2 regions of the Streptomyces sp. NPDC127092 genome follow, and region 1 is predicted to be linked to the other one. Evidence: riboswitches for the same ligand, from Rfam matches in the RefSeq annotation. Region 1 holds a riboswitch; the other holds the start of a gene.
What was found. Region 1 has a riboswitch for glycine ahead of gcvP (aminomethyl-transferring glycine dehydrogenase). Riboswitches for the same ligand answer to the same signal wherever they lie in the genome.
Positions count from the first base shown of each region.

Region 1 (12,915 bases):
ACGATTCCTGGAGAAGCCGACCTGGGGCCAGGTCTTCTCCGACACGGTGAACACGGGCATCTACGTCATGGAGCCCGAGGTCTTCGACTACGTCGAGGCGGACGTTCCGGTGGACTGGTCGGGTGACGTCTTCCCGCAGCTGATGAAGGAAGGCAAGCCGATTTACGGCTATGTCGCCGAGGGCTACTGGGAGGACGTGGGCACCCACGAGAGCTACGTGAAGGCCCAGGCGGACGTCCTGGAGGGCAAGGTCGAGGTCGACATCGACGGCTTCGAGATCTCGCCCGGCGTGTGGGTCGCCGAAGGCGCCGAGGTCCACCCCGACGCCGTGCTGCGCGGGCCGCTGTACATCGGCGACTACGCCCAGGTGGAGGCCGGCGCGGAGGTGCGCGAGCACACCGTGATCGGGTCCAACGTCGTCGTCAAGAGCGGCGCCTTCCTGCACAAGGCCGTCATCCACGACAACGTCTACATCGGGCAGCAGAGCAATCTGCGCGGCTGCGTCGTCGGCAAGAACACCGATGTGATGCGGGCCGCCCGGATCGAGGACGGGGCCGTCATCGGGGACGAGTGCCTGATCGGTGAGGAATCGATCGTGCAGGGCAACGTCCGGGTCTACCCGTTCAAGACGATCGAGGCCGGCGCCTTCGTCAACACCTCCGTCATCTGGGAGTCCCGCGGCCAGGCGCACCTCTTCGGGGCCCGTGGCGTGTCGGGCATCATCAACGTGGAGATCACGCCCGAGCTGGCCGTGCGGCTCGCCGGCGCGTACGCCACCACGCTGAAGAAGGGCGCGACCGTCACGACCGCGCGCGACCACTCCCGTGGTGCCCGGGCGCTGAAACGGGCGGTGATCTCGGCCTTGCAGGCCGCCGCCATCGACGTACGCGACCTGGAGAACGTGCCGCTGCCGGTGGCGCGGCAGCAGACGGCGCGCGGCTCGGCCGGCGGGATCATGGTGCGCACGTCGCCGGGTGCGCCGGACTCCGTGGACATCATGTTCTTCGACGAGCGGGGCGCGGACCTGTCGCAGGCGGGCCAGCGCAAGCTCGACCGGGTGTTCGCGCGCCAGGAGTACCGGCGGGCGTTCCCCGGAGAGATCGGCGACCTGTCGTTCCCGGCCAGCGTGTTCGACTCGTACACCGGCTCGCTGCTGCGGAACGTGGACACGTCCGGCATCGCGGAGGCGGGCCTGAAGGTGGTCGTGGACGCCGCCAACGGAAGCGCGGGTCTCGTGCTGCCGAGTCTCCTCGGCCGGCTCCAGGTGGATTCGCTGACGATCAACCCGGGTCTCGACGAGTCGCGGCCCACGGAGTCGGCGGAGAGCCGGCGGGCCGGTCTCGTACGGCTCGGTGAGATCGTCGCCTCGGCGCGTGCCGCGTTCGGGGTGCGCTTCGACCCCGTCGGCGAGCGGCTTTCGCTGGTCGACGAGCGGGGCCGGATCATCGAGGACGACCGGGCGCTGCTGGTGATGCTGGACCTGGTGGCGGCCGAGCGGCGGTCGGGCCGGGTCGCGCTGCCGGTGACGACCACGAGGATCGCCGAGCAGGTCGCCGCGTACCACGGCACACAGGTGGAGTGGACGACGACCTCGCCGGACGACCTGACCCGGGTCGGCCGCGAGGAGTCGACGATCTTCGGCGGTGACGGCCGTGGCGGGTTCATCGTGCCGGAGTTCAGCAGCGTCTTCGACGGTGCGGCGTCGTTCGTACGGCTCATCGGTCTGGTGGCCCGTACGCAGCTCACGCTCAGCCAGATCGACGCCCGGATCCCGCGCGCGCACGTGCTCAAGCGGGACATCGCCACCCCGTGGGCGGTGAAGGGCCTGGTGATGCGCCGGGTGGTGGAGGCGGCCGGTGACCGGTCCGTGGACACCACCGACGGTGTGCGGGTGGTGGAGGCCGACGGGCGCTGGGTGATGGTGCTGCCCGACCCGGCGGAGGCCGTCACCCATCTGTGGGCGGAGGGGCCGGACGACGGCTCCGCGCAGGCGCTGCTCGACGAGTGGTCGGCCGTCGTCGACAGCGCAGGTCACTGAGCCGGGGGCGGACGGACGAGGCGTCCGGGCCGGGAGGTACGCGTCGGTACCTCCCGGCTCTTCGGTGGGGCCATTCGGCGGTAGGGCGTGCGACGTGCGACGATGTGCGGCATGTCGCAGCAGCCCCCCGTTCGGAGCACAGGAACGCCACCTCCGCGTCCGGACGCGTCCATGTCGCTGCTGAACAACGTGATCGACCACGCTCTGGACGACGGTTACGCGGAGGCCTCGGCCCGGCGCGCCGCCGAGGGCGGTGGGCTGCCCCGTACGATTCGGGCCAAGCTCGGGCTCGCGGCGGGCCTGGTGCTGGCGGCGGCCGTCGTGACGCTGGGTGCCGCCGAGGCGCGGGTGTCCGCGCCGGTGGTCGCCAAGGAGCGGCAGGAGCTGATCGACCGGATCGAGTCGGAGACCTCGGCCGCGGACGGGCTGGAGCGGGACGTCGAGCGGATCCGCGACGAGGTCGGCGAGCGGCAGCGCAAGGCGCTGGAGCAGCACGGCGGTGACCAGGCGGAGCTGGTGGCACTGCTGTCCGGGGCGACCCCGGTGCACGGGCCCGGCGTGAAGCTGGTCGTGGACGACGCCAAGGGCACCGACACGGGTGGCGGCGGTCCGCGGGAGAGCAGTGGTTTCTCCGACACCGGGCGGGTGCGCGACCGTGACATGCAGCGGGTCGTGAACGGTCTGTGGGAGTCGGGTGCCGAGGCGGTCGCGATCAACGGTCAGCGGCTGACGGCACTGTCGGCGATCCGGGCGGCGGGCGACGCCATACTGGTCGACAACAGGCCGCTGGTGCCGCCGTACACGATCCTCGCCGTCGGCGACGGACAGCGGCTGAGCACGGCGTTCCAGGACAGCGCCGACGGCCAGTACCTGCACGCGCTGCAGGAGAACTTCGGGATCCGTACGAGCATCTCGGCGGAGGGCGACGTGCGTCTGCCGGCCGCGTCGAGCCTGATCGTACGTACAGCAGAGCCGAGGGGAGCCGGGGCGGCGAAGGCCACCGGGCAGGCCACGGCCGACACAGGGAAGGGCACATCTTGATCGCCGTACTGGGCCTGATCGTGGGAGTCGTGGTCGGACTGTTGGTCCGGCCCGAGGTTCCGGCGGTGGTCGAGCCCTATCTTCCGATCGCCGTGGTCGCCGCCCTCGACGCGGTCTTCGGCGGACTGCGCGCCATGCTCGACGGGATCTTCGTCGACAAGGTCTTCGTGGTGTCGTTCCTGTCGAACGTGGTCGTGGCGGCGCTGATCGTCTTCCTCGGTGACAAGCTGGGCGTCGGTGCGCAGTTGTCGACCGGTGTGGTCGTCGTGCTGGGCATCCGGATCTTCTCGAACGCCGCCGCCATCCGTCGGCACGTGTTCCGGGCGTGAGGCCGATGAGCGAGAACGAGCACGAGAACGAGAACGCGAGCGCGAACGGGCGGGACGGTCAGCCGGCGCGGGAGCCGGGCGAGTCCGGCGCGCCGCAGCCGCGACCGCAGTCGCACCCGGGCGCCCAGCCCCAGCCGCGACCGCAGCCGGGCCGGCAACCGCAGCCGGGATCCCAGCCGGGCCCGAAGCCGGGCGCCCAGCCGCAGCCGCAGCCTGGCCCGCAGCCCCAGCCGCGGCCCGTGCCTCCGTCCCAGCCTCCGTCCGGGGCCGTACCCCCGTCCCAGCCCGCGCCGCAGCCGTCGTCGGCGCCCGCGACCCGGTCCGAGCCGTCGGTGACCGGGCGGCAGCGGCTGGCCGCCAGTCTGTGGCCGCCGCGGGTGACGCGGGCCCAACTCGTCGTCGCCCTGCTGCTGTTCGTCCTCGGCCTCGGTCTGGCCATCCAGGTCCGGTCGACGAGCGACAACAGCGCGCTGCGCGGCGCCCGCCAGGAGGACCTGGTGCGGATCCTCGACGAGCTCGACGACCGCACCCAGCGCCTGGAGGACGAGAAGACCCGTCTGGAGAGCCAGCGCAACGAGCTGGAGTCCAGCTCGGACCAGGCCGAGGAGGCCCGCAAGCAGACCCAGGAGAAGGAGCGGCAGCTCGGCATCCTGGCCGGTACGGTGGCCGCCGAGGGTCCCGGGATCACGCTGACGATCACGGACTCCGCCGGTGCCGTCGAGTCGGACATGCTGCTCGACGCCATCCAGGAGCTGCGGGCGGCCGGCGCGGAGGCGATCCAGGTCAACGACGTGCGCGTGGTGGCCGACAGCTACTTCTCGGGCAGCGGACGAGACATGTCGATCGATGGAACGCAGGTGGCCGCTCCGTACGTCTTCAAGGTCATCGGGAAGCCGGAGGATCTCGAGCCCGCGCTCAACATCCCCGGCGGCATCGTCCAGACGTTGGAGAAGGAGCAGGCCACGGCCAGGGTGGAGCGTTCCGGGAAGATCGTCGTCGACGCCTTGCGACCTGCGAAGCGGCCTGACTACGCTCAGTCGTCCTCGCAGTGAGGCGGGGCTCGATGACGGTCGCGCGGCAAGGGCATGACCTTGCGGGGGGTCGCCGCACCACATGGGTGGTGCGTGGTGGAAACTGTCGAGTGGATACGGACGTTGTGAAGATGTCCGGGTCGGCAGGTGTGTTCAGTCAGGGTTCGTCCTGCCCCACGGGCGGGTCTGTTTCGGTCAAGGGGAATCGCCCGTGAAGTTGTTTGCGAAGTTGTTCGGCAAGAGCGGACGCGAGGACGGCGGCGACGCCAGGCATCGCGCGCCGCGTCACGCCCAGAGCGAGGAACAGGGCGCCGAGCGCCCGCTCTTCCGTGACGAGGTCGGTGGCCAAGGTGGAGACATTCCGGGCACACAGGGCGCGTCTTCTGTTGACCCTGCCGGTGCCGGGCGCATAGGTTTCGGAGAACCATCAACCTCAAGTACGGGTGGAGGGTTTGCCTCCGATCCGTACGCGACCCAGACCTCCGCGGGGCAGCCGCGGCAGGAGGACGCGTCCATGCCGGTGTGTACGAGGTGCGGTCACCGTAATACGGCGGACAGCCGTTTCTGCTCCCACTGCGGAACGCCGCTGCGTGGCGGAGTCGCGCCGGAGCGTGCTTCCGAGACGACCTCGACGATCTCCATCTCGGGGCTCGAGGCCTACGACTCGGAGGTCACCGGCCAGACCGCGCTCCCGGCGCTCTCGGCCGAGGCGCTGGCGGCGGTGGAGGCCCTGCCGACCGGCTCGGCGCTGCTGATCGTGCGCCGCGGTCCGAACTCGGGCAGCCGCTTCCTGCTGGACGGCGAGCTGACCACGGCCGGCCGTCACCCGCAGAGCGACATCTTCCTGGACGACGTGACCGTGTCGCGCCGTCATGTGGAGTTCCGGCGCCAGCCCGACGGCACCTTCACGGTGTCGGACGTCGGCAGCCTCAACGGCACCTACGTCAACCGCGAGCCGATCGACTCGGTCGTGCTCTCCAACGGTGACGAGGTGCAGATCGGCAAGTACCGGCTCGTGTTCTTCGCGAGCCAGCGGGGCGTGTGACGCCCCGGAGAACCTTCAGGGAAGGTCCATGCTGCGTACACCGACGGGCGGTGCCGGTCCCGGCACCGCCGCCGCGGGCGAACGACTGGTCAGCATCGGCACGGTGCTGAGCCAGTTGCGCGACGAGTTTCCCGAAGTGACCATCTCCAAGATCCGGTTCCTGGAGGCCGAAGGGCTCGTCGAGCCCCGCCGCACGGCCTCCGGGTACCGGAAGTTCAGTCCGCAGGACGTGGAGCGGCTCGCCCAGATCCTGCGGATGCAGCGGGACCACTACCTCCCGCTCAAGGTCATCCGCGAGCACCTGGACGCCCTGGCCCGGGGTGAGCAGGTCAGGCTGCCCTCGCCCGCGGGTCCGTCGCGCGACCTGCTCGACGGGGCCTGGGACGGGGAGGCCGAGCGTCCCACCGCGGCGCGGGTCGGCCGGGCGGAGCTGCTCGCCGCCGCCGAGGTGACCGAGGCCGAGCTGGCCGACTGGGAGTCGTACGGACTGATCGCCCAGGCCGAGGGCGGTGGCTACGACGCCGAGACCGTCACCGTCGCCAGGCTCGTGGCGGATCTGGGGAGATTCGGTCTGGAACCCCGGCACCTGCGGGCCGTGAAGGCCGCCGCCGACCGGGAGGCCGGTCTCGTCGAACAGGTCGTCGCGCCGCTGCGTCGGCACCGCAATCCGCAGACCAGGGCCCATGCGGAGGCCACCGCGAAGGAGCTCGCGGGCCTCTCCGTACGCCTGCACGCGGCACTGGTCCAGACCGCTCTCGGGCTCCGGCTGCAGTGAACCGGGGACGGCCTTCGGACGGCCCGACTACCCAAACCGGGCGGGCACGTCCTAGGGTTGCTGTGTGAACGAGCTCGACGTTGTGGGTGTCCGGGTGGAAATGCCCTCCAACCAGCCGATCGTGCTCCTGCGTGAAGTGGGAGGCGACCGGTACCTCCCCATCTGGATCGGACCGGGGGAGGCGACCGCGATCGCCTTCGCCCAGCAGGGCATGGCCCCGGCCAGGCCGCTGACGCACGACCTCTTCAAGGACGTGCTGGAGGCCGTGGGGCAGGAGCTCACCGAGGTCCGCATCACGGACCTGCGCGACGGCGTCTTCTACGCCGAGCTGGTCTTCGCCAGCGGTGTCGAGGTGAGTGCCCGGCCGTCCGACGCGATAGCGCTCGCCCTGCGCACCGGGACGCCGATCTACGGCAGCGACGGGGTGCTCGACGACGCGGGGATCGCGATTCCGGACGAGCAGGAGGACGAGGTGGAGAAGTTCCGCGAGTTCCTCGACCAGATCTCGCCCGAGGACTTCGGGACGAGCAACCAGTAGTCCGCCGGACTCGCCCGGGGCCCGTCCGGCCGCGGCCGGGGAGCGGCCCCGAGGCATTCGAGTAGCCTTTCCCCGACACGGGGCACGGGAAACCACTCTTCGGGTGATTATCACTCGGCGTGCCGAGTGTGGCGATCGTTGACGCACCCCGAGTGACTGCCTACCTTCGTGTGGGCAGGTCAAGGACGGAGGGTCGGCGTGATGAGCAGCGGCGACGGTACGGCAGGGGGCTTCCTGGGGCGCGCCCCCGGGGAGAAGGGCCCGTATCCGCTTCACGGCAGTGTGGGCGACCTCGGTACGGACGCCGGCGCGCCCCCGGCGGCCCCGGGCGAGGCCCAGGAGACCGTCGGCTACCGCGGTCCCACGGCCTGCGCGGCGGCCGGCATCACGTACCGGCAGCTGGACTACTGGGCGCGCACCGGCCTCGTCGAGCCGAGCGTGCGGCCCGCCTACGGTTCCGGCACGCAGCGGCTCTACAGCTTCCGTGACGTCGTCGTTCTGAAGATCGTCAAGCGTTTCCTGGACACGGGGGTCGCGCTGCAGAACATCCGGGCGGCGGTGCAGCACCTGCGGGCCCGCGGATTCCGCGATCTGGAGCGGATGACCCTGATGAGTGACGGCGCGACGGTCTACGAGTGCTCGTCGCCGGACGAGGTGGTCGACCTGCTGCAGGGCGGTCAGGGCGTCTTCGGCATCGCCGTGGGAGTGGTCTGGCGGGACGTGGAGGCGGCGCTGTCGCAGCTCCACGGCGAGCGCGTGGACACCGGCGAGACGCTGATCGGGCACAACCCGGCGGACGAGCTGGCGCGGCGGCGCCGGGACCGGGCCGTCTGACCCCGCGGCTCCGCGCCCGGCGGAACCGGTCCGTACGCGCGTGCGGGCCGGTTGTCAGTGGTGTGGGGCAGCATCGGAACCGTGAGAGCCGCGCCCACGATCCTGCATCTCGACATGGATGCCTTCTTCGCCGCCGCCGAGCAGGCGTCGAAGCCCAGCCTGCGCGGAAAGCCCGTGATCGTGGGCGGGCTCGGGCCGCGTGGTGTGGTCGCGACCGCGTCGTACGAGGCACGGCGCTTCGGCGTGCACTCGGCGATGCCGATGGCGCAGGCGCGGCGGCTCGCGCCGAACGCGGCCTATCTCGTGCCGCGCTTCGCCTTCTACCGGGCGATCAGCGGCCAGGTGATGGAACTGCTCGGGCGGCTCTCGCCGCTCGTCGAGCCGCTCAGCCTGGACGAGGCCTTCGTCGACCTGGAGGCCGGGGGCGTCGCCGACGACGGCGCGAGCGCGCGGGCGGCGGGGGAGCGGCTGCGGCGGGACATCCTCGCCACCACCGGTCTCACCGGGTCGGTGGGTCTGGCCGGCTCGAAGATGCTCGCGAAGATCGCCTCGGAGGAGGCCAAGCCGGACGGGCTCGTGCTGATCGAGCCGGGCACGGAGCGGGAGCTGCTCGGGCCGCGTTCGGTGCGGATCATCCCGGGCGTCGGGCCGGCGACCGGGGAGCATCTGCGGCGGGCCGGGATCACGACGGTGGCCGAGGTGGTGGAGGCCGGCGAGGACGAGCTCGTACGGCTGCTCGGGAAGGCGCACGGGGCCTCGCTGTACCTGATGGCCCTCGGGTACGACGACCGGCCCGTGGTGGCCGAGCGGGACGCGAAGTCGGTGTCCGTGGAGGACACCTTCGACGTGGACCTGCACGACCGGCTGCGGATCCGGCTGGAGGTGGAGCGGCTCGCGGAGCGGTGTGTGGCGCGGCTGCGGGGATCCGGGCACTCGGGGCGGACGATCGTGCTGAAGGTGCGGCGTTACGACTTCTCGACGCTGACCAGGTCCGAGACGCTGCGGGGGCCGACGGACGACCCGGTGGTGGTGCGGGAGGCGGCGGCGCGGCTGCTGGACCTGGTGGACACGACCGGTGGTGTGCGGCTGCTCGGCGTCGGGGTCAGCGGGCTCGCGGACTACACGCAGGAGGACCTGTTCGCCCAGGCGGAGGCGGAGGCGGAGGCGGAGGTGCGGGCGGAGGCCGGTGCCGTGGAGGGTGCGGGAGACGCGGAGCGGGCCGAGGAGGGCGTCGGTGCCTCCTCGGCCGTGGCGCCCGCGCCTGTGACGGCCACGGAGCGGGTCGAGCGGCGCTGGGCTCCCGGGCTCGACGTACGGCACGCCGTGTACGGGCCCGGCTGGGTGCAGGGCAGCGGCGTCGGCCGGGTCACCGTCCGCTTCGAGGAGCCGACCTCGGCGCCCGGCCGGGTGCGCACCTTCCCGGTCGACGATCCCGAGCTCGAGCCCTCGGACCCGCTGCCGCTGGTCCCCGGCGGCGCGACGGGTGCGGCGGCGTAGCCCCGCCGGGGCGCGCGGGGCGGGAAGGGTGCTTCAGGACTCCTCCTGGCCCGCCAGACGGCCGAAGTCGCGGGGCTCGGTGTCCTGGGGCGGGGGCGGCAGGGCGAGGCTGTAGTGGCGGTAGAGCTGGAGTTCCTGCTCGGGGGAGAGGTGGCGGCCGACGCCGAAGTCGGGGGCGTCCTTGATGAGCGCGCGCTCGTACGGGACGTGGAGGCCGTCGCCCGCCAGCTCGCTCGGCTCCAGGGGGACGAACGCGTCCCGGCTGAACAGGCCGGTGCGGACGGCGGCCCATTCGGGGACGCCCGTCGCGTCGTCCAGGTACACCTCGTCCACGGTGCCGATCTTGTGTCCGTTCCGGTCGAACGCCTTGCGGCCGATCAGGCTGCGCGGATCGATGTCGGTCTGCACGGTCCCTCCAACTGGTCGCAACTGCTCTACAAGCACTACGAAAGTGCACATCTGGGATGTCGGCCACTTGAGCGATGGGAGAAGGAACGGCGCTGGTAGGCTGGCTGTGGCTGTGGACCCCGCGCGGGAGAGTCCTCCGGAGAAGGCTTCCGGAGGCGCCGAAGGAGCAAATCCTCCCCGGAATCTCTCAGGCACCCGTACCGCGCGGACGAGGTCACTCTGGAAAGCAGGGCGGGCGTCGACGGCATCCGCTCTCACCGACGGTGAAAGCCGGCCTGCCCGCAGGGCACGCCGGTGAAGCTCTCAGGTTGAGATGACAGAGGGGGAGGCCGTCCGGGCACCCGCGCCGAGGTGCCCCTCGCAGGTCGTGACGACCAGGAGGCCCCCGTACATGACCGCCAACCGCATTCCGCTCTCCGAGCTCGAGCAGGGAATCCCCTTCGAGCAGCGGCACATCGGGCCCGACGCCGAGGCGCGGGCCAAGATGCTCGCCCAGGTCGGTTACGGCTCCCTCGACGAGCTCACGGCCGCCGCCGTGCCGGACGTCATCAAGAACGCCGAGGCCCTGGCCCTGCCGGGGGCCCGCACCGAGGCCGAGGTGCTGGCCGAGCTGCGCTCCCTCGCCGACCGCAACCAGGTCCTCGCCCCGATGATCGGTCTGGGCTACTACGGGACCTTCACCCCGCCGGTCATCCTGCGCAACGTCATGGAGAACCCGGCCTGGTACACGGCGTACACGCCGTACCAGCCGGAGATCTCGCAGGGCCGTCTGGAGGCCCTGCTCAACTTCCAGACCGTGGTCGCCGACCTCACCGGTCTGCCCACCTCCGGCGCCTCGCTGCTCGACGAGGGCACCGCCGCCGCCGAGGCGATGGCGCTGTCCCGCCGGGTCGGCAAGGTCAAGAACGGCGTCTTCCTGGTCGACGCGGACGCCCTGCCGCAGACCATCGCCGTCATCGAGACCCGCGCCGAGCCCACCGGCGTCGAGGTCGTCGTCGCCGACCTGTCCGCCGGCATCCCGGCCGAGATCGCCGAGCGCGGTGTCTTCGGCGTCCTGATCCAGTACCCGGGTGCCTCCGGTGCCATCCGTGACATCAAGCCGGTCATCGACCAGGCCCACGAGCTCGGCGCGATCGTCACCGTGGCCGCCGACCTGCTCGCCCTGACGCTGCTGGCCTCGCCCGGCTCGCTCGGCGCGGACATCGCCGTCGGCACCACCCAGCGCTTCGGCGTCCCGATGGGCTTCGGCGGTCCGCACGCCGGCTACATGGCCGTCCAGGACAAGCACGCGCGCTCGCTGCCCGGCCGCCTCGTCGGCGTCTCCGTCGACGCCGACGGCAACAAGGCCTACCGTCTGGCCCTGCAGACCCGCGAGCAGCACATCCGCCGCGAGAAGGCCACCAGCAACATCTGTACGGCGCAGGTCCTGCTCGCCGTGATGGCCGGCATGTACGCCGTCTACCACGGCCCCGAGGGCCTCAAGGGCATCGCCCGGCGCACCCACCGCTACGCCGCGATCCTGGCGGCCGGTCTGCGGGCCGGAGGCGTCGAGCTCACCCAGGGCGCGTTCTTCGACACCCTCACCGCCCGTGTCCCGGGCCGCGCCGACGCCGTCGTCGCCGCCGCCCGCGAGGGCGGCGTGAACCTGTACCGCGTCGACGCCGACCGGGTCTCCGTGTCCTGCGACGAGACCACCACGCGGGCGAACCTCGCCGCCGTCTGGGCCGCCTTCGGCGTCGAGGCCGACACCGAGGCCCTGGACGCCGTCACCGAGGACGCGCTGCCGGCCGACGCGCTGCGCACCGACGCGTACCTGACCCACCCGGTGTTCCACGCGCACCGCTCCGAGACCGCGATGCTGCGCTACCTGCGCAAGCTGGCCGACCGCGACTACGCGCTCGACCGCGGCATGATCCCGCTCGGCTCCTGCACCATGAAGCTGAACGCGACCACCGAGATGGAGCCGGTGACCTGGCCCGAGTTCGGCCAGATCCACCCCTTCGCCCCGGTCGAGCAGGCGCAGGGCTACCTCACGCTCATCACCGAGCTCGAGGAGCGCCTGGCCGAGGCCACCGGCTACGACAAGGTGTCGATCCAGCCGAACGCCGGCTCGCAGGGCGAGCTGGCCGGTCTGCTCGCGGTCCGCGCCTACCACCGCGCGAACGGCGACACCCAGCGCACGGTCTGCCTCATCCCGTCCTCCGCGCACGGCACCAACGCCGCCTCCGCGGTGATGGCCGGCATGAAGGTCGTCGTCGTGAAGACCGCTGAGGACGGCGAGGTCGACGTCGAGGACCTGCGCGCCAAGATCGAGCAGCACCGCGACGAGCTCGCCGTGCTGATGATCACCTACCCGTCCACGCACGGTGTGTTCGAGGAGCACGTCTCCGAGATCTGCGGCCTGGTGCACGAGGCCGGCGGCCAGGTGTACGTCGACGGCGCCAACCTCAACGCCCTGGTCGGCCTGGCCAAGCCGGGTCACTTCGGCGGCGACGTCTCGCACCTGAACCTGCACAAGACCTTCTGCATCCCGCACGGCGGCGGCGGCCCGGGCGTCGGTCCGGTCGCGGTGCGCGCGCACCTCGCGCCGTACCTGCCGAACCACCCGCTGCAGCCCACCGCGGGCCCGGAGACCGGCGTCGGCCCGATCTCCGCCGCTCCGTGGGGCTCCGCGGGCATCCTGCCCATCTCCTGGTCGTACGTCCGCCTGATGGGCGGCGAGGGCCTCAAGCGCGCCACCCAGGTCGCGGTGCTCGCGGCGAACTACATCGCCAAGCGCCTGGAGCCGCACTACCCGGTGCTCTACACCGGTCCGGCCGGACTGGTCGCGCACGAGTGCATCATCGACCTGCGCCCGCTGTCGAAGAGCACCGGCGTCAGCGTCGACGACATCGCCAAGCGTCTGATCGACTACGGCTTCCACGCGCCGACCATGTCGTTCCCGGTGGCCGGCACGCTGATGATCGAGCCCACCGAGTCCGAGGACCTCACCGAGATCGACCGCTTCTGCGACACGATGATCGCGATCCGGGCCGAGATCGAGAAGGTCGGCTCCGGCGAGTGGCCGGCCGAGGACAACCCGCTGCGCAACGCCCCGCACACCGCGGCGGCGCTCGGCGGCGAGTGGAACCACGCGTACACCCGCGAGGAGGCGGTGTTCCCGGCCGGCGTCTCGGCCGCGGACAAGTACTGGCCGCCGGTCCGCCGGATCGACGGGGCGTTCGGCGACCGCAACCTGGTCTGCTCCTGCCCGCCGCTGGACGAGTACGACAACTGAGCATGACGAGAGGGCCGGTTCGGAGCGTGTCTCCGGGCCGGCCCTCGGCTTTTCCCGTCCCCGTACGGGGCGGTCGGACGGCCGTCAGGCCGCCGTCGTCAC
Region 1 is NZ_JBHXFE010000049.1:1,415-14,329, forward strand. Features, by position in the region: gene ACFWJO_RS31160 (sugar phosphate nucleotidyltransferase) at 1-2,038, shown strand, start outside; gene ACFWJO_RS31165 (DUF881 domain-containing protein) at 2,150-3,079, shown strand; gene ACFWJO_RS31170 (small basic family protein) at 3,076-3,408, shown strand; gene ACFWJO_RS31175 (DUF881 domain-containing protein) at 3,648-4,460, shown strand; gene ACFWJO_RS31180 (FHA domain-containing protein) at 4,522-5,484, shown strand; gene ACFWJO_RS31185 (MerR family transcriptional regulator) at 5,513-6,259, shown strand; gene ACFWJO_RS31190 (bifunctional nuclease family protein) at 6,324-6,797, shown strand; gene ACFWJO_RS31195 (MerR family transcriptional regulator) at 6,999-7,631, shown strand; gene ACFWJO_RS31200 (DNA polymerase IV) at 7,713-9,128, shown strand; gene ACFWJO_RS31205 (PRC-barrel domain-containing protein) at 9,162-9,587, opposite strand; glycine riboswitch at 9,651-9,749, shown strand; gene gcvP (aminomethyl-transferring glycine dehydrogenase) at 9,928-12,813, shown strand; gene ACFWJO_RS31215 (DUF5999 family protein) at 12,898-12,915, opposite strand, start outside.

Region 2 (17,970 bases), on a different contig from region 1:
CATCACCTCCGACCCGCCGGTGCAGGTCGCCGGCCACTGGTTCGGCAGGGACCGCCTCGACTTCCGGCCGAAGGAGTACTGGGCCCCGGGCACCAGGGTGACCGTCGAACTGGCGCTGCGCGACGTGGAGGGCGCGCCCGGCGTCTACGGCATCCAGCGCAAGACGGTCGGCTTCACCGTCGGCCGCTCGCAGGTCTCCCTGGTCGACGCCGAGAAGCACACCATGGAGATCCGCCGGGACGGCGAGCTGCTCACCACCCTGCCCATCACGGCCGGGGCGCCGAAGACCACCACGTACAACGGCAAGATGGTGGTCACGGAGCTGTTCGACGTGACGCGGATGGACGGGCGGACGGTCGGCTTCGGCGGCGAGTACGACATCAAGGACGTGCCGCACGCGATGCGCCTCACCGACTCGGGGACCTTCCTGCACGGCAACTACTGGGCGTCGGCCTCGACGTTCGGCTCGGCCAACGTGAGCCACGGCTGCGTCGGCCTGCGGGACGTGAAGGGCGGCGGCTCGGACACCCCGGCCGGCTGGTTCTTCGACCGGACGCTCGTCGGTGACGTGGTCGAGGTGGTCAATTCGCGCGACAAGCAGGTGGCTCCGGACAACGGCCTGGGCGGCTGGAACATGGACTGGAGCCGCTGGAAGGCCGGCTCGGCGCTGCGCTGAGACACCCTCGCGGGCCGGGCCGCCCCGCGCCCGGCCCGCCGTATCACGCCAACTGGGACTGAACGGTGACATTCGCGAGGAACTTTCGTGTCCTGCGATGTGATTAATTAACGCCGTGCGCGCGGGAGGATGCGCACGGGGGTGGGGCCCAGGCAGTGCCGGGTCGTGCGAGGGGAGAACCATAGTGAACGGCCAGCCGATATCCGGAACGACCGCCGGACGACGGCGTCGTGGCACCCGCCTGGGGGCCCTGGCGACGGGAGCGCTGCTCCTCGTCCTGACGGCGTGCGGCGGCGGCGACGCCGGCGGCGCCAAGGGCGGCCAGGACGGCGCGGGCGCCGGCGGCGGCAAGCAGGAGAACGCGGCCTCCCAGGCCGTCGTGACGATCGCTCCGAAGGACGGCGCCGACGCGGTCGCCACCAGCGGCGCGCTGAAGGTGACGGCCCAGCAGGGCAAGCTGACCACGGTGACGGTCGCCGACAGCGAGGGTCACAAGGTCGAGGGCAAGCTCGCGGCCGACGGCAGCAGCTGGGAGCCGGTCGGGCACCTGTCCGCGAGCACCCAGTACAAGGTGCACGCGGTCGCCCAGGACGCCGAGGGCCGCGAGTCGGCGAAGGACACCACCTTCTCGACGCTCACGCCGAAGAACACCTTCATCGGCCACTACACGCCGGAGAACGGCCAGACCGTCGGCGTCGGCATGCCGGTCTCGATCAACTTCACCCGTGGCATCACCGACCCGGAGGCCGTCGAGCGCGCCATCAAGGTCACGGCCGAGCCGGCGGTGGAGATCGAGGGCCACTGGTTCGGCAACGACCGTCTCGACTTCCGGCCGGAGGAGTACTGGGCCGCGGGCACCAAGGTGACCGTGCAGCTCAACCTGGACGGCGTCGAGGGCCGCCCGGGCGTCTACGGCACGCAGAAGAAGACCTTCTCCTTCACCATCGGGCGCCGTCAGGTCTCCACGGTGGACGCGAGCGCCAAGACGATGAAGATCGAGCGCGACGGCAAGATCATCAAGACCCTGCCGATCACCGCGGGCGCGCCGTCCACGACGACGTACAACGGCCAGATGGTCATCAGCGAGAAGTTCAAGGTGACCCGGATGAACGGCGCCACGGTGGGCTTCGGCGGCGAGTACGACATCAAGGACGTGCCGCACGCGATGCGCCTGTCCACCTCGGGCACCTTCGTCCACGGCAACTACTGGGCGTCCGCCTCGACGTTCGGCTCGGCCAACGTCAGCCACGGCTGCGTCGGTCTGCGGGACGCGCGCGGCGCCGGCGACAGCACGACGCCGGCAGCCTGGTTCTACGACCGCTCGCTGATCGGTGACGTCGTCATCGTGAAGAACTCGAAGGACAAGCAGATCCAGCCGGACAACGGCCTCAACGGCTGGAACATGTCCTGGTCGGAGTGGAAGGCGTAAGCGGCCTCCCACCCCTGTGACGGGACCCGGTGCTGTGAGCAACGGCACCGGGTCCGTTGTCGTTAACGACGGCTAACCTTCGGACCATGACTGTGAACCTCGAAGTCGCCGAAGGCGTCGGCACGATCCGCCTCGACCGCCCCCCGATGAACGCCCTCGACATCGCCACCCAGGACCGGCTGCGCGAGCTGGCCCAGGAGGCGACCGACCGCGACGACGTACGGGCGGTGATCCTGTACGGCGGCGAGAAGGTGTTCGCGGCCGGCGCGGACATCAAGGAGATGCAGGTCATGGACCACGCGGCCATGGTCAGGCGGTCCCGCGCGCTCCAGGACTCCTTCACCGCGATCGCCCGCATCCCGAAGCCGGTCGTCGCGGCCGTCACCGGCTACGCCCTGGGCGGCGGCTGCGAGCTGGCGCTGTGCGCCGACTACCGGATCGCCGCGGACAACGCCAAGCTGGGCCAGCCGGAGATCCTGCTCGGCCTCATCCCGGGCGCCGGCGGCACCCAGCGGCTCTCCCGTCTCATCGGCCCCTCCAGGGCCAAGGACCTCATCTTCACCGGCCGCATGGTGAAGGCCGACGAGGCGCTCCAGCTGGGCCTGGTGGACCGCGTGGTCCCCGCCGCCGAGGTCTACGAGCAGGCGCACGCCTGGGCCGCCAAGCTCGCCCAGGGTCCGGCGATCGCGCTGCGCGCCGCGAAGGAGGCCGTCGACCAGGGTCTTGAGGCGGACATCGACACCGGCCTCGCCATCGAGCGCACCTGGTTCGCGGGCCTGTTCGCCACCGAGGACCGCGAGCGCGGCATGCGCAGCTTCGTCGAAGAGGGCCCGGGCAAGGCCAAGTTCGTCTGAGTGGCCGGATCCGAACGACCGTGACCGCGTTCCGACTGACTTTGGCATATGCCAGAGTCAGTCCCGCGGAATTGTCCGATCCGAGGGGGCGAATCCCCCGGAACGGCCCCGCGCGGGGCCGCGCCCGGCCATGATGGGGGGCATGGCGGGCCTGGAGGGTATGGATCAACCGCGGCAGCGTGGCGGTGCGACCGCCGCACGGTGGATACCGGCCGCCGAGGACGAACAGGCCGCGGAGGCACTGCGGTTGTACGGGAACCCGGCCGAGGAGGACGCCCGGCTGCCGTCCCGTCCCGAGTCCGCCGCGGTCGCCCGCCGGCTCACCCAGTGGGTGGTCCTGCGCCATTGGGCGCTCACCCCGCAGATCGCCGAGCACGCGGTGCTGCTCGTCTCGGAGTTGGTCGGCAACGCCGTCCGGCACACCGGCGCCCGGGTCTTCGCGCTGCGGATGCTGCGGCGCCGCGGCTGGATCCGCGTCGAGGTCCGGGACCCCTCGCGCGGCCTGCCCTGTCTGATGCCGGTGCACGAGCTCGACACGAGCGGGCGCGGCCTCTTCCTCGTCGACAAGCTCTCCGACCGCTGGGGCGTCGACCTCGCGCCGCGCGGCAAGACCACCTGGTTCGAGATGAGGGTGAGCGACCGCTGAGCGACCGCCGGCCGCACGCCGGCCGGGCCGGCGGGTGGTCGTCGGGCGCGGACGCACGAAAGCCCCCGTCCGCCGGGATGGGGCGCGTGGGGGCTTTCGTGTGGTGCGCCGCGGAATGGGGGGGTGTATCCGCGGCAGCTACGACGACCTGGCCCGGGTCAATGGGGGTCGTGTCATCGACTATGGCAGACAGGTGGCCTCGGTGCCAAAAGTCCCTACCGGGGCAGATCCGGACAAAGCCGGACGGTTTACCGATGAATCGTTGGTGACCTACAGCACCCACCTTGTAAAGCATGAATAAATATGGGGTTCATCGCGTGTTTCCTCGCCCTGTCCGCATGGTGGACGGCTGATCGCGACCCGCAAACGTCCTGAATCGGCCCAATCGTTATCTTTCGGGCGTATCGGCCGTTAAATGGTCCCGTGATGCCGACCGACCGCCGCGGTGCCCTCCGGGCGGGCGCGGCCAGCGCCCTCGCGGGAGCCCTCGCCACGGCCTGCGGCACGGAGCCCCGCCCCGAGCCCCGGCGACAGCAGCCCGCGCCCGCCGCACCCGTCGCCGCGCCCGCGCCCCGCCGCTGGCCCGGCCGGCCCGCCGAGATCGCCAACGGCCCCCGCGACCGGCCCCGGGTCGCCCTCACCTTCCACGGCCAGGGCGACCCCGCCACCGCCCGCGCGATCCTCGCTCACGCCGAGCGGGCCGGCGCCCACGTCACCGTCCTCGCCGTCGGCGAGTGGCTCGACCGCCACCCCGACATGGCCCGCCGCATCCTCGACGGCGGCCACGACCTCGGCAACCACACCCAGCGCCACCTCGACATCACCGCCATGACCGAGGCCGAGGCGCACGCCGAGATCGAGGGCTGCGCCCACCGGCTGCGCCGTCTCACCGGCTCCATCGGCACCTGGTTCCGGCCCTCCCGCACCCAGCACGCCACCGAGACCGTCCGGCGGGCCGCCCGCCGCGCCGGATACCCGCACGTGCTCTCGTACGACGTCGACTCCCTCGACTTCACCTCGCCGGGACCCGAGACCGTCGTCGCCAACGTGACCGGACCGATCCGCGACGGCTCGGTCGTGAGCCTCCACTTCGGCTACCCCGACACCGTCGCCGCGCTGCCCCTCCTCCTCGCCGACCTCGACCGCCGCGGCCTCTCCGCGGTCACCACCACGGAGCTGCTCACGTGATGCCGACCCCCGCCACCCGCACGAACCCCCGCCGTACGAAGACCCTGGCCGCCGCCGCGCTGCTCCTCGCCCTCGGCCTCGCCGCCTGCGGCAGCCCCCGCCCGGCCGCCACCGACACCGCCGGCGGCGTCAAGAAGGCCGCCGCCGTGCCCGCCGTACCGAAACCGGCCGCGGCGCCCGCCGGGCTGCCCGGCATGCCGCCCCTGCTCGAGCCCGACGACGTCTACGCCGCCGACCGCCCCAACCAGCTCTCCCCGGTGGTACGGGGCTTCCCGTCCCGGGTCTACGTCCCCAACACCAACTCCAACACCGTCTCCGTCATCGACCCCGCCACCTACAAGGTCGTCGAGACCATCCCGGTCGGCGTCCAGCCGCAGCACGTCGTCCCCTCCTGGGACCTGAAGACCCTCTGGGTCAACAACAACCGTGGCCACACCCTCACCCCGATCGACCCGGCCACCGGCGTCGCCGGCAAGCCCGTCGAGGTCCACGACCCGTACAACCTGTACTTCACCCCGAACGGGAAGTACGCCGTCGTCATGGCCTCGCTCGACCGCGAGCTGGTCTTCCGCGACCCGCACACCATGGACCGGAAGAAGACCGTCCCCGTCTCCTGCTACGGCGTCAACCACGCCGACTTCTCCGCCGACGGGCGCTACTTCGTCGTCTCCTGCGAGTTCTCCGGCGAGCTGCTCAAGGTCGACACCGAGAAGATGGAGGTCGTCGGCCAGCAGAAACTGCCCTTCCAGGGCGCCATGCCGCAGGACGTGAAGATCTCACCGGACGGCAAGACCTTCTACATCGCCGACATGATGGCCCACGGCATGTGGGTCCTCGACGGCGAGAAGTTCACCACCCCGCGGCTGCTGCCCACCGGCAAGGGCTGCCACGGCCTCTACGTCTCCCGCGACTCCAGGGAGATGTACGTGTCGAACCGCGGCGAGGGCACGATCTCCGTCTTCGACTTCACCAGGAACGAGCTCACCAAGAAGTGGCCGCTCCCCGACGGCGGATCCCCCGACATGGGCGGCGTCTCCGCCGACGGCAAGGTGCTGTGGCTCTCCGGACGCTACGACTCCGAGGTCTACGCGATCGACACCACGAGCGGGAAGCAGCTGGCCCGCATCCCGGTCGGCAGCGGCCCGCACGGCCTCGCGGTCTACCCGCAGCCGGGCCGCTACTCACTCGGCCACACGGGCATCTTCCGCTAGGCCGTCTCTTCCGGATCTTGGCCGGGTCCGCGACGCCTGGCACGGCACCTCGCCGCGTTGCCGAAACGCCCCGATAGCTCCGCTATCGCGACGCTCCGGTGCGCCTTGCGATGCTTCCCCTCGGCCCTGGCGGGCCTGGGGAGACCCCATGCACCAGACGCCGCGGCCTATCCGGCCCTGATCCGAAAGAAACGACCTAGACCGCGTCTGCCTCAGCCCGCGACGAGCAGCACCTCCGCGCCCACCGGGCGGTATCCCGCCGCCTGGAAGGTGCGGACGCTGCGGGCGTTGCCCGGGGTGTTCTGGGCCCACACCACGGTGTCCGGAGTCAGGTGGCGGGCCGCTGTCGCGAGCGCCCGCCCCAGACCCCGGTGCCGTACGTCCTCGTCCACCTCGACCGCGACCTCCATGCGGCCCGCCACGCCCCGGCCCATGATCAGCACGCCGCCGTCCGCCGCCCACACCCGGACGTCGTCGCGGTACTTCAGGGCGCGCGCCACCCGCGGATGCTCCTGGTCCTCGATCTCCCGGAGCTCGACCGCCGGCTCGCCCGGCAGCGCGTCCGCGACCGTCATCAGGTCGACCGTGTGCACGTGCCGGCCCGTGCGGGCCATCAGCGCCGCGTGGAACCGCGGGGTCATGCTCGCCACCAGAGGATCCGTCGACGCCGTCGCCAGCTCCGCCCGGATCCACTCCGGGTCCTCGTCCAGGAACACCACCGAGTGCGCCGTGAACGACAGCACTCCCGCGTCCCGGGCGTTCGGCTGGGGCACGATCGTCGTCGAGCCGTCCGGCGGCGGGAACTCCCCGCGCGCCGCGGCCGCCAGTATCTCCGCCACGTCGCTCTTCATGCCCCCATCATCCGGCACCGGGGCGCCCGCTAATCTGGCCCCCGACATCAAGCACCATGAAGGGGCGGAAACAGTGGCGGACATCGAGTCGGCACGTACGGCATTCAACAAGTTCGACGTGGACGGGGACGGCTTCATCACGGCCGCCGAGTACAAGCACGTCATGGCCGAGATGGGCGACTTCAACGTGACCGAGACGGTCGCCGAGGCGCTCATCAAGCAGCGCGACGACAACGGCGACGGCGTCCTCTCCTGGGACGAGTTCTGGGCCCACCTCAGCAAGGCCTGACCCCGGAACCCACCGTCCGGGGCGCGGACGGGCGGCGCCGTACGACCAAGCGTACGTACGTGAGTTGCCGCCCGTCCGGCCCCCGGTGACGATCATGAGGTGACGCTCCCAGGCCCCTTCGGCACCCCGACCCGCCGCCTGACGGCAGCCGTAATCGCCGCAGTCGCCGTCCTCACCGTCGCCCTCCTCGGGGCCTCACTCGCCCAGACCGGCACCGGCGAACTGCAGATCCCCGCCGCCGGCACCACCACCCTGCTGCGCCTCCTCGTCGTCGCCGCGCTCGCCGTCCAGATCGGCGAGATCGTCGGCGTCCGGATCGCCGGAGAGGGCCCGCTGCCCCGCCGCTGGTCCGTCCCGGCCGCCGCCGTCGGCTGCGCCGCCTCCGCGGGCCTCCTCGTGCTCCTCGCCGTGATCAGCGGACTGAAGCTCAGCACCGTGTACGGGCTGCGCGAAGGCCGCCTCTTCCTCGTCACCGCCAACGCCCTCGCGCTCGCCGCCGTCTGCGCGGCCACCAGACGCCCCGCCCTCGCCCTCGGGCCGCTCGCCGCCGCCGTCGTCGCCGAGGCGCTGCGCGCCCACCCGGAGGCGTACACCCCGGCGATCGGCGTCACCCTCACGGTCGTCCACCTGACGGCCGCGTCGCTCTGGTTCGGCACCCTCCTGTACGTGCTGCGCACCATGCGGCTGCGCGGCGGCGCCCGGGACGTCCTGATGCGCTACGCGAAGATGGCCGCCTGGGTCTTCGCCGCCCTCGCCGTCACCGGCACCTGCTCCACCCTGCGCCGCCTCCCGCTCGACGGCGTGTTCACCACCGCGTACGGCAGGGTCCTCCTGGTCAAACTCGCCCTCTTCGGCCTGACCGCCCTCCTCGCCCTCACCGCCCGCCGCCGCATGCTCCGCGGCGAGGACGCCCAGCCGCCGGCCCGGATCGAGCTGTCCGTACTGGCGGCGGTCATGGTCGTCTCGGCGCTCCTCACGGTGGTACCGGACCCGCACTGGCTGCTGCCGTGAGCGGAGGGCTCCCGACGAGCGAAGATCCGCAGGCCGGAGGAGAATAGGAGACGACCCCCCACCTCCTCACCCTCATGTTCACTGCCCTGCGACTGGCGCGTCGAATGCTGACGGCGGTGCTTCTGAGCGCGGCGATCAGCGTGGGGCCGGTCGCTTTCACGCCACCGGCGGCGGCCGAACCGCTGAACGCGGGCGTCTACCTGACCCCGGATTCGGGTCCGGCCGGGACGGACGTGACGGTGGGCGGCCAGGGCTTCGAGGCCTGCGGCGAGGTGACGATCACCTTCGACGGCGGGCATGCCGAGCCGGGCACGGTGAACGTGCCCGAGATCTCCGGCTCCATCACGGTGCCGGACGGCACCCCGGCCGGGCAGCACTCGATCGAGGCGACGTGCGACGAGGACCCCGACACCGGTGACTACTACTACGGCTCGGCGTCCTTCACCGTGACCGGCGAGGGCACGCCGCCGTCGTCCGAGACCCCGGCGCTCCAGCTCGACCGGTCCGAAGGGCCGCCGGGAACGACCATCGGCGTCGAGGGCTCGGGCTTCGGCATGTGCTACGCGGATGACGTCGAGCTCTACGTGGACGAGACGCGGGCGCTGGACTACCACATCGATGTGGGTGCCGAGACGGGCACCTTCAGCGAGCAGATCACGCTCGCGGACGACATCGAGCCGGGCGATCACCGGATCCGGGCCGTCTGCGTCGGCTACCCGGGTGTCTCGGCGGAGGCCCCCTTCGTCGTCACGGGCACGACGACGGAGGCGAACCCCGTCCTCACCGTCGCCCCCGAGCAGGACGTCGCCGGCGCGACGGCAACGGCGACCGGTACCGGGTTCACCTGCACGGAGGCCCAGCTGCTGTGGGACGGCTCCGAGCAGCTGGCCACCGCGACCGTCGACGGCTCGGGCGACCTCGGTGCGGACATCACGGTGCCGGACGACGCGGCGGAAGGCGCGCACACGATCCGGGCGGTCTGCGTGGACCACCCGGAGCAGTACGCCGAAGCCCCGTTCACCGTCACGCCCACGGGTGGCGGAACCGACAACGGCGGAACGGACAACGGCGGAACGGACAACGGCGGGACGGACACCGGTGGCACCGACAACGGCGGAACGGACAACGGCGGGACCGACAACGGTGGCACGGACAACGGCGGTACCGACAATGGCGGCACCGACAACGGTGGGACCGACAACGGTGGGACCGATACTGGTGGTGGGTCCGGTGGGTCGGAGGGCGGGTCCAGTACCCCCGTCGGTGTGGTCGTCGGCGGCACCTCCGGTGCCGCGCTCGCCCTCGCCGCCGCCGCGCTCGTCTACTTCGGGCGGCTGCACCGCGGCCCGCGCTGGGTGCACAAGCACATACGCGCCACCCTGCGGCCCGCCACCGGCGCCACGGCGCTGACCGAGACCCGGCAGCCGGGCGATCCCCCGACCCGCACCACCCGGCTCGACCCGCACGCGGACCCCGGGCGCCAGCGCCTGGAGGGCGACGGCTCCGCGGAGGAGGAGCGATGACAGCGACCGTGATCCCGCCCGTGGCGGCCCCTACGTCCGTCCGCTCGTTCCTGCTCGACGCCGGCGAGGGCCTCGAAGGCCCGCTGCGCGCCCACGGCACGGCCGGCCCGCTGCTCGCTCCCGTACGCGGCAGGACGCCCGCCGCCGACCGGGCCGTGGAGCACGAGCTGGCGACGGTCGTCGACGACTTCCTCGGCCTCGACGTGCTCGACCTGGTGGCCGGCGGCTGGCGCGGCCACGCGGGCCTGCGGTCCGCCGCCCGGCGCACCCGGGACCTGCCCGGCAGCGAGGAGGTCGTCGCCCTGGCCCGCCACAAGATCACCTCCACGCACCGGCCGTACGTCGACCTCTACGTGGACGGCGCGAAGCTCGGCACCCTCGAGGTGGAGCTGAACCTGGTCCTCTGGATCTCCGGCCTGGTCTGCGTGGTCCGCGACGCCTGTCTGACCGCGGTCAGGGCGGGAGACTGCGCGGTCGACGTGAGCCTCGCGGTCCAGAGCACCCCGATCGCCGAACGCCGGGGCAGCCGCCTGGACCTCCCCGGCGCCTTCGCCCTGCGCCGCCCGGTGCCGCTGCTGCGGGACGAACCCCCGGGGCCCCAGGAGGCCCCGACGATCCCGGGCGTCGGGACGATGTGATCAGCCCGCGGTGCGATCAGCCCGCGGCGGGGCGCGTCAGCACTCGATGATGTTCACCGCGAGGCCGCCCCGCGCCGTCTCCTTGTACTTCACGCTCATGTCCGCGCCCGTCTCCTTCATGGTCTTGATGACCTTGTCGAGCGAGACCAGGTGGCTGCCGTCGCCGCGCATCGACATCTTCGCCGCCGTGACGGCCTTGACCGCCGCCATGCCGTTGCGCTCGATGCACGGGATCTGGACCAGGCCGCCGACCGGGTCGCAGGTGAGGCCCAGGTTGTGTTCCATGCCGATCTCGGCGGCGTTTTCGACCTGCTCGGGGGAGCCGCCCAGGACCTCGGCGAGGGCGCCGGCCGCCATGGAGCAGGCGGAGCCGACCTCGCCCTGGCAGCCGACCTCGGCGCCGGAGATGGAGGCGTTCTCCTTGAAGAGCATGCCGATCGCGCCGGCGGCGAGGAGGAAGCGGACCACGCCGTCCTCCTTCTCCTCTTCGGAGGCCCCGCCGGCCGCGAAGTTCATGTAGTAGTGCAGGACCGCCGGGATGATGCCCGCCGCACCGTTCGTCGGGGCGGTGACCACGCGGCCGCCCGCCGCGTTCTCCTCGTTCACGGCCATCGCGTACAGAGTGATCCACTCCATCGCGTGCGCGGCCGGGTCGCCCTCGGAGCGCAGCTTGCGGGCCGAGGTCGCGGCGCGGCGGCGGACCTTCAGGCCGCCCGGCAGGATGCCCTCGCGGGACATGCCGCGCGAGACGCAGGCCTGCATCACGCGCCAGATCTCCAGGAGGCCCTCGCGGATCTCCGTCTCCGTGCGCCAGGCCTTCTCGTTCTCCAGCATCAGGGAGGAGATGGACAGGCCCGTCTCCTTGGTGAGGCGGAGGAGCTCGTCGCCCGTGCGGAAGGGGTACTTCAGGACCGTGTCGTCCGGGATGATGGGGCTCTCGCCCGCGACCGCGTCCTCGTCGACGACGAAGCCGCCGCCGACCGAGTAGTAGGTCTTCTCCAGGACCAGCGCGCCCTCGGCGTCGTACGCGAAGACCGTCATGCCGTTGGCGTGGTACGGCAGTGCCTTGCGGCGGTGCAGGATCAGGTCGTCGTCGAACGAGAACGGGATCTCGTGGGCGCCGAGCAGGTTGATCCGGCCGCTCTCCTTGATCCGCTCGAACTCGTCGTCGGCGGTCTCCACGTCCACCGTGCGCGGCGAGTGGCCCTCCAGGCCGAGCAGGACCGCCTTCGGGGTGCCGTGGCCGTGGCCGGTGGCGCCGAGCGAGCCGTACAGCTCCGCCCGTATCGCCGCCGTGTGGGCGAGCAGCCCCTCGTTCTTCAGCCGGCGGGCGAACATCCGGGCCGCGCGCATCGGGCCCACCGTGTGGGAGCTCGACGGACCGATGCCGATCGAGAACAGGTCGAAGACCGAGATGGCCACGGGGACTCCTTGTGGGGCTAGACGCCGTTGTCTGCCGGGGTGGTGCAGAACAAGCAGGAAGAGCGGTACGGGGGCGTTGAGGGGGCGCAAAGCGGTGGGGCACCACACTCACCGTCCAGTGTGCGTGGTGCCCCGGAGCTTTCGTACGTACGAACCCTGGAACTAAAGGGTACGAAATTACTACAGGCCGGGGTACAGCGGGTGCTTCTCGGCCAGAGCGGTCACGCGGGCCTTCAGGGCCTGCGCGTCGAAGCCGGGCTTCAGCGTCTCGGCGATGATGTCGGCGACCTCGCGGAAGTCCTCGGCCTGGAAGCCGCGGGTGGCGAGGGCCGGCGTGCCGATGCGCAGGCCGGAGGTGACCATCGGCGGGCGCGGGTCGTTCGGAACGGCGTTCCGGTTGACCGTGATGCCCACCTCGTGGAGGCGGTCCTCGGCCTGCTGGCCGTCCAGCTCGCTGTCGCGCAGGTCGACGAGGAGCAGGTGGACGTCCGTGCCGCCGGACAGGACGGAGACGCCGTGCTGCGTGACGTCGTCCTGGACCAGGCGCTCGGCGATGATCCGGGCACCGTCCAGCGTGCGCTGCTGGCGCTCCTTGAACTCCTCCGAGGCGGCGACCTTGAAGGAGACGGCCTTGGCCGCGATCACGTGCTCCAGCGGGCCGCCCTGGAAGCCGGGGAAGACCGAGGAGTTCAGCTTCTTCGCGAACTCCTTCTTCGCCAGGATGATGCCGCCGCGCGGGCCGCCGAGCGTCTTGTGCGTGGTGGAGGTCACCACGTCCGCGTACTCGACCGGGTTCGGGTGCAGACCGGCGGCGACCAGGCCGGCGAAGTGGGCCATGTCGACCCACAGGTACGCCTCGACCTCGTCGGCGATCCGGCGGAACTCGGCGAAGTCCAGCTGACGCGGGTACGCCGACCAGCCGGCGATGATCACCTTCGGGCGGTGCTCCTTGGCGAGGCGCTCGACCTCGGCCATGTCCACCAGACCGGCCTCGTCCACGTGGTACGCGACCACGTTGAACTGCTTGCCGGAGAAGTTCAGGCGCATGCCGTGGGTGAGGTGGCCGCCGTGCGCCAGGTCGAGGCCGAGGATCGTGTCGCCGGGCTGGGCGATCGCGAACAGCGCGGCCTGGTTGGCGGAGGCGCCGGAGTGGGGCTGCACGTTGGCGTACTCGGCGCCGAACAGGTCCTTGATCCGGTCGATCGCGATCTGCTCGGCCACGTCGACGTGCTCGCAGCCGCCGTAGTAGCGGCGGCCCGGGTAGCCCTCGGCGTACTTGTTGGTGAGGACCGAGCCCTGGGCCTCCATGACCGCGACCGGAGCGAAGTTCTCCGAGGCGATCATCTCGAGGGTGGACTGCTGGCGGCGGAGCTCGGCGTCGACGGCGGCGGCGACGTCGGGGTCCAGCTCGTGGAGAGGGGTGTTCAGAAGCGACATGAATCGATCCCTAGGGGGTCTCGGTTAGCCGGCGGTGAAGGCGGTGTACTCGTCGGCGCTGAGCAGGGCGTCGGCCTGGCTCTCGTCGGAGAGGCGCACCTTGAACAGCCAGCCGCCCGCGAACGGGGCGGTGTTCACCAGCGCCGGGTCGTCCACGACGTCCTGGTTGGCCTCGACGACCTCGCCGGACACAGGGGCGTACAGCTCGCTGACGGACTTGGTCGACTCCAGCTCGCCACAGGACTCGCCCTCGGTCACGGTGTCACCGACCGCGGGGAGCTGGACGTACACGATGTCGCCGAGCGCGTTCGCCGCGTGCTCGGTGATGCCGACCGTGGCGACGCCGTCCTCGACGGCCGACAGCCACTCGTGCTCCTTGCTGTAGCGCAGCTGCTGGGGGTTGCTCATGACCTGATTCTCCTGGATCGGGGGAGTACTGATGAACGTGGGTCTTACGGGGTGAGACACGGACTGAGACGGATGCGTCACGTCCGGCTCATGTCCGGTGCCTGAGGAGCCTCGGCCCCATGGTCACTTCTGGCGCTTGTAGAACGGCAGCGCCACGACCGTGTACGGCTCGTGCGCGCCGCGGATGTCGACGCCGACGCCCTCCGTGCCGGGCTCGGCGAAGGCCGCGTCCACGTACGCCATGGCGATCGGCTTGCCGAGGGTCGGGGACGGGGCGCCGGAGGTGATCTCGCCGACGACCTCGCCGTTCGCGACCACGGACATGCCGGCGCGGGGCACCCGGCGGCCCTCGGCGACCAGGCCGACCAGCTTGCGCGGCGGGGCGGTCTCGGCGCGCTCGGCGGCCTTCTCCAGGGCCTCGCGGCCGACGAAGCGGCCCTCGTTCGTGGTCTTCTCGAACTTCACGACCCGGCCGAGCCCGGCGTCGAAGGGGGTGAGCGCGGTGGTCAGCTCGTGGCCGTACAGCGGCATGCCCGCCTCCAGGCGGAGCGTGTCGCGGCAGGACAGGCCGCAGGGGATCAGGCCGACGCCCTGGCCCGCCTCGGTGAGCGCCTGCCACACGCCCTCGGCGTGCTCCGGCTTCAGGAACAGCTCGAAGCCGTCCTCACCCGTGTAGCCGGTGCGGGCGATCAGGGCGGGGACGCCGGCGACGGTGCCCGGGAGGCCCGCGTAGTACTTCAGACCGTCCAGGTCGGCGTCGGTGAGCTGCTTGAGGATGCTGGGGGACTCGGGGCCCTGGACGGCGATCAGCGCGTACGCGTCGCGGTCGTCGCGGACCTCGGCGTCGAAGCCCTCGGAGCGGGCCACGAGCGCGTCGAGGACGACCTGGGCGTTGGAGGCGTTGGCGACGACCATGTACTCGGTCTCGCCGAGGCGGTAGACGATCAGGTCGTCGAGGATGCCGCCGTCCTCCTGGCAGATCATCGTGTAGCGGGCGCGGCCGTTGCCCACGGTGGAGATGTTGCCGACCAGGGCGTAGTCCAGGAGGTCAACGGCCTGCGGGCCGGTGACGGTGATCTCGCCCATGTGGGAGAGGTCGAAGAGGCCCGCCTTGGTGCGGACGGCGTTGTGCTCGTCGCGCTCGCTGCCGTACCGCAGCGGCATGTCCCAGCCCGCGAAGTCGGTCATGGTCGCGCCCAGCGAACGGTGCAGCGCGTCGAGGGCGGTCAGACGGGGGGCAGTGCTCATCGGGTGGCTCCCGGGTCCCAGGGCGTGCAGGGCACGACAGACAAGACGGTGAGGACGATCCTCCCCATCTGTCATGGAACCTGAGAGGTTCACCGAGAGCATCTCGTCACCGAGAGTTCGGCTTGCACCTTGGGTGGGGACGCGACAGCGCGACCCGCTTTTCAGATCTGCCTCATCCACGCGGTACGGGGCCTGAGAGATTCAAGGGAGGTACTTGCTCCTTCGGCGCCCGGGCGACGCGGCGCGACTGCGCCGGCGACCGGAACTCTCCCGCGCGGATTCGAGCGGCCGGTATGCGGTTGTGCGCGCTCGGGCGAGCGCGTGGCGCGCTCATCATTGCACGGCGGATCCGCGCGGCAAATCGCTTGTGCCGCATTACCGTCTCTTTACACTTCGTGGGCAAGGGTCTCCGCAGACCCGACAGGGGGAGAAGCGATGACGATCCAGCGCACCGGTGTCGCGGCCGCGGCCACGAACACCGGGATACCGCCCCAGCGGGCGGTCGCCCGGGCCCGCACGCGCGAGCGCGCCCGCACCCGGCGCCGCGCGCGGCTGCTGCGCGACCTGCGCGAGCGCGAGGGCCGCAGCCCCCGCGTGCTCACGTACGCGGCGGGCGACGTCGTGGTCGTCTCCGGGCTGCCCGGCGCCGGGAAGTCCACGCTGATGAGCCGGGCCGCCGAGGGCCGGGCCGTCGACTCCCAGCACACCCGGGAGCGCTGGGAGCAGCGGCTGCCCCGCTTCCTGCCGTACGCCGTCTACCGTCCGTTCGCCCGGATCGCCCACTACGCGGGCCTGCGCCGAGCCCTGCGCACCGGCGCCGGGGTGATCGTCCACGACTGCGGCACCCAGTCCTGGGTGCGCGGCTGGCTCGCCCGCGAGGCCCGCCGGCGCGGCGTCGCACTGCACCTCATCCTGCTCGACGTCGACCCCGACACCGCCCGGGCCGGCCAGCGGGAGCGCGGCCGCGGCGTCTCCTCGTACGCCTTCGCCCGGCACCGCCGTGCGGTGGGCCGACTGGTGCGGACCGCCGAGGCGGGCGCGCTGCCACCCGGCTGCGCCTCGGTCACCCTGCTCGACCGCGCTGCCGCCGACACCCTGCGGAAGATCGGATTCCGCGACGTGGCGTGAACCACTCCGGCCCCTTCGGGCGTCCTTTCCGGTCACAGGGCCGCCGGAGCGCCATTAAGGTGCATACGGCCTGTCCGGCGGATCCGCGCCGGGCGCCGGGAAAGGGCCGCGAAAGGGCCGGGAAAGGGGACGACGAGGACCGTGGACGTGACGTGGCCGGGCAATGAGCTCGAGGAAGTACTGGCCGCCTCCCTCGGCAACCCCTCCGCCGGAGGCCGTCTCGTCGAGGTCCTCGGCCGCAGCCCGATCTGGGTGCCGCTGCCCAACGGCGGCGGACCCGACAGCACCGACCTCGACCTGCCCACCATGGAGATCGAGGGCGGCGCCTACGTGCCCGTCTTCAGCTCCGAGCAGCAGTTCCTCGCCTGCGTCGGCGCCCACATGTCGTACACCGTCGCCCCGGCCCGCGACTTCGCCCGCGGTCTGCCGCCGCAGCTCGGCATCGCCGTGAACCCCGGCGGCACCGTCGGCGTCCCGCTCCCGCCGCCCGCCGTGGCCGAGCTCTGCCGGGCCGGCCGCACCGCCCTCGACGGGCCGGCGACCGGCGGCCGGGTCCGCCTCTTCGAGCCCGACTGGCAGGACGACCCGGTCGACTTCCTCGCCGCCGCCTCCGCCGAGTTCGAGGCCACCGGCGTCGTCCACTCCGCCCGGCGTGCCCTCGCCAGCGTCGAGGGCACCGAACCCGCCCTCTTCGTCGGCGTCCAGCTCACCGGCCCCGAGGCCGACCGGAACGCGCCGCTCGACGCCCTCGGCCGGGCCCTCGGCCGCGTCGAGGTCGCCTGGCCGGTCAACCTGATCCTGCTCGACGTGGCCCAGGACCCGGTCGGCGACTGGATGCTGGACAAGGTGCGCCCCTTCTTCCAGCGCGCCGCCGTGTGACGGACCCCCCGTCTAAGCTGAACTTCCAGTCGGGCCTCCAGCAGTACCCACGCTGAACCCCGAGCCGAACCGATCCACGAGCCGAGCCGTACGAAAGAGGGGCGGGACCCACGGTGAGCGCGTCAGGCACCGCCGCGACCGGACAGGTCGAGCACATGCTGCGCCAGGTGGCACCCGGGCGTCACGACGCCTACGAGCAGCTGCTGCACGCCCTCGCCGGCTCCGAGGTGTGGATGCTGCTCTGGCAGGGCACTCCCGGCTCGCCCGACGCCCAGTACGGCAACATGGAGGTCGACGGCTACGGCTACGCGCCGTGCGTCACCTCCGCCCAGGAGCTCGCCGCCTCCGGCTGGAACCGGGCCCACGAGCTCGTCACCGGCATCGAGATCGCCCGCGCCCTCTTCCCCGACCGCTGGGGCATCTGGCTGAATCCGCACGCGCCCGGCGGCGGTGTCGGCATCCCGTGGGCCGACCTGCGCCGCATCGCCACCGGCCTGGACCGGATGCCCGCGGGACCGCTGCGGCTGTCCGAACCCGCCGTCGAGATCCCGCAGTTCTACGCGCTGCTCACGCAGAACGCCCACCGCACCCCGGCCGTCCGCTCGCTGCGCCGCGCCTGGGTGCAGCCCGCGCTCGGCTCCCCGTACCTCGCCATCGGCCTCGACCTGTACGACTCCTCGCCGGCCTCCGTCGAGGCCGTCCGGGCGATGATGCACCAGACGGTCGCCGCCGTCCCCGACGGGCTGCCCGTCTCCACGGTGGCCATGTCCGACACGTACGACCCGGTCGCGATGTGGCTGTACGCCCACGCCCGTCCGTTCTACGACCGGGACGCCCACGCCGCCGCACCGGGCGCCGCGTCTCACCAGTCGGGATACGGCTACCCGCCCGCGCACCACCGCTGAGCCGCCGCGGAAACGCCGCGGAAACCTCCCCGAAATCCCTTGCCGAGCTGAGCTTTTGGCTCCGCTTTCGGACGGCGACGCTGCGATGTCCCGCATCCGCCCGATTTGCCAACTGTCCGGGTCTCAGCTTGATATCACCGCTATGCGGACTGTTCTCTGCCGCGTCACTCGCCAGTAGCGTTCGGCCGGTCAGACCGACCACACATGGCGACCCAGGGGTGGACCCA
Region 2 is NZ_JBHXFE010000031.1:81,620-99,589, forward strand. Features, by position in the region: gene ACFWJO_RS24675 (Ig-like domain-containing protein) at 1-676, shown strand, start outside; gene ACFWJO_RS24680 (Ig-like domain-containing protein) at 861-2,105, shown strand; gene ACFWJO_RS24685 (enoyl-CoA hydratase/isomerase family protein) at 2,192-2,959, shown strand; gene ACFWJO_RS24690 (ATP-binding protein) at 3,090-3,605, shown strand; gene ACFWJO_RS24695 (polysaccharide deacetylase family protein) at 4,032-4,793, shown strand; gene ACFWJO_RS24700 (hypothetical protein) at 4,793-6,004, shown strand; gene ACFWJO_RS24705 (GNAT family N-acetyltransferase) at 6,217-6,855, opposite strand; gene ACFWJO_RS24710 (EF-hand domain-containing protein) at 6,929-7,144, shown strand; gene ACFWJO_RS24715 (copper resistance D family protein) at 7,244-8,155, shown strand; gene ACFWJO_RS24720 (hypothetical protein) at 8,272-9,678, shown strand; gene ACFWJO_RS24725 (hypothetical protein) at 9,675-10,316, shown strand; gene ACFWJO_RS24730 (L-serine ammonia-lyase) at 10,353-11,738, opposite strand; gene glyA (serine hydroxymethyltransferase) at 11,919-13,175, opposite strand; gene gcvH (glycine cleavage system protein GcvH) at 13,200-13,583, opposite strand; gene gcvT (glycine cleavage system aminomethyltransferase GcvT) at 13,707-14,831, opposite strand; glycine riboswitch at 15,003-15,114, opposite strand; gene ACFWJO_RS24750 (AAA family ATPase) at 15,267-15,959, shown strand; gene ACFWJO_RS24755 (enhanced serine sensitivity protein SseB) at 16,101-16,838, shown strand; gene ACFWJO_RS24760 (enhanced serine sensitivity protein SseB C-terminal domain-containing protein) at 16,952-17,743, shown strand; gene ACFWJO_RS24765 (ABC transporter substrate-binding protein) at 17,970-17,970, shown strand, end outside.
Region 2: another riboswitch for glycine. It lies ahead of gcvT (glycine cleavage system aminomethyltransferase GcvT); the one in region 1 lies ahead of gcvP (aminomethyl-transferring glycine dehydrogenase).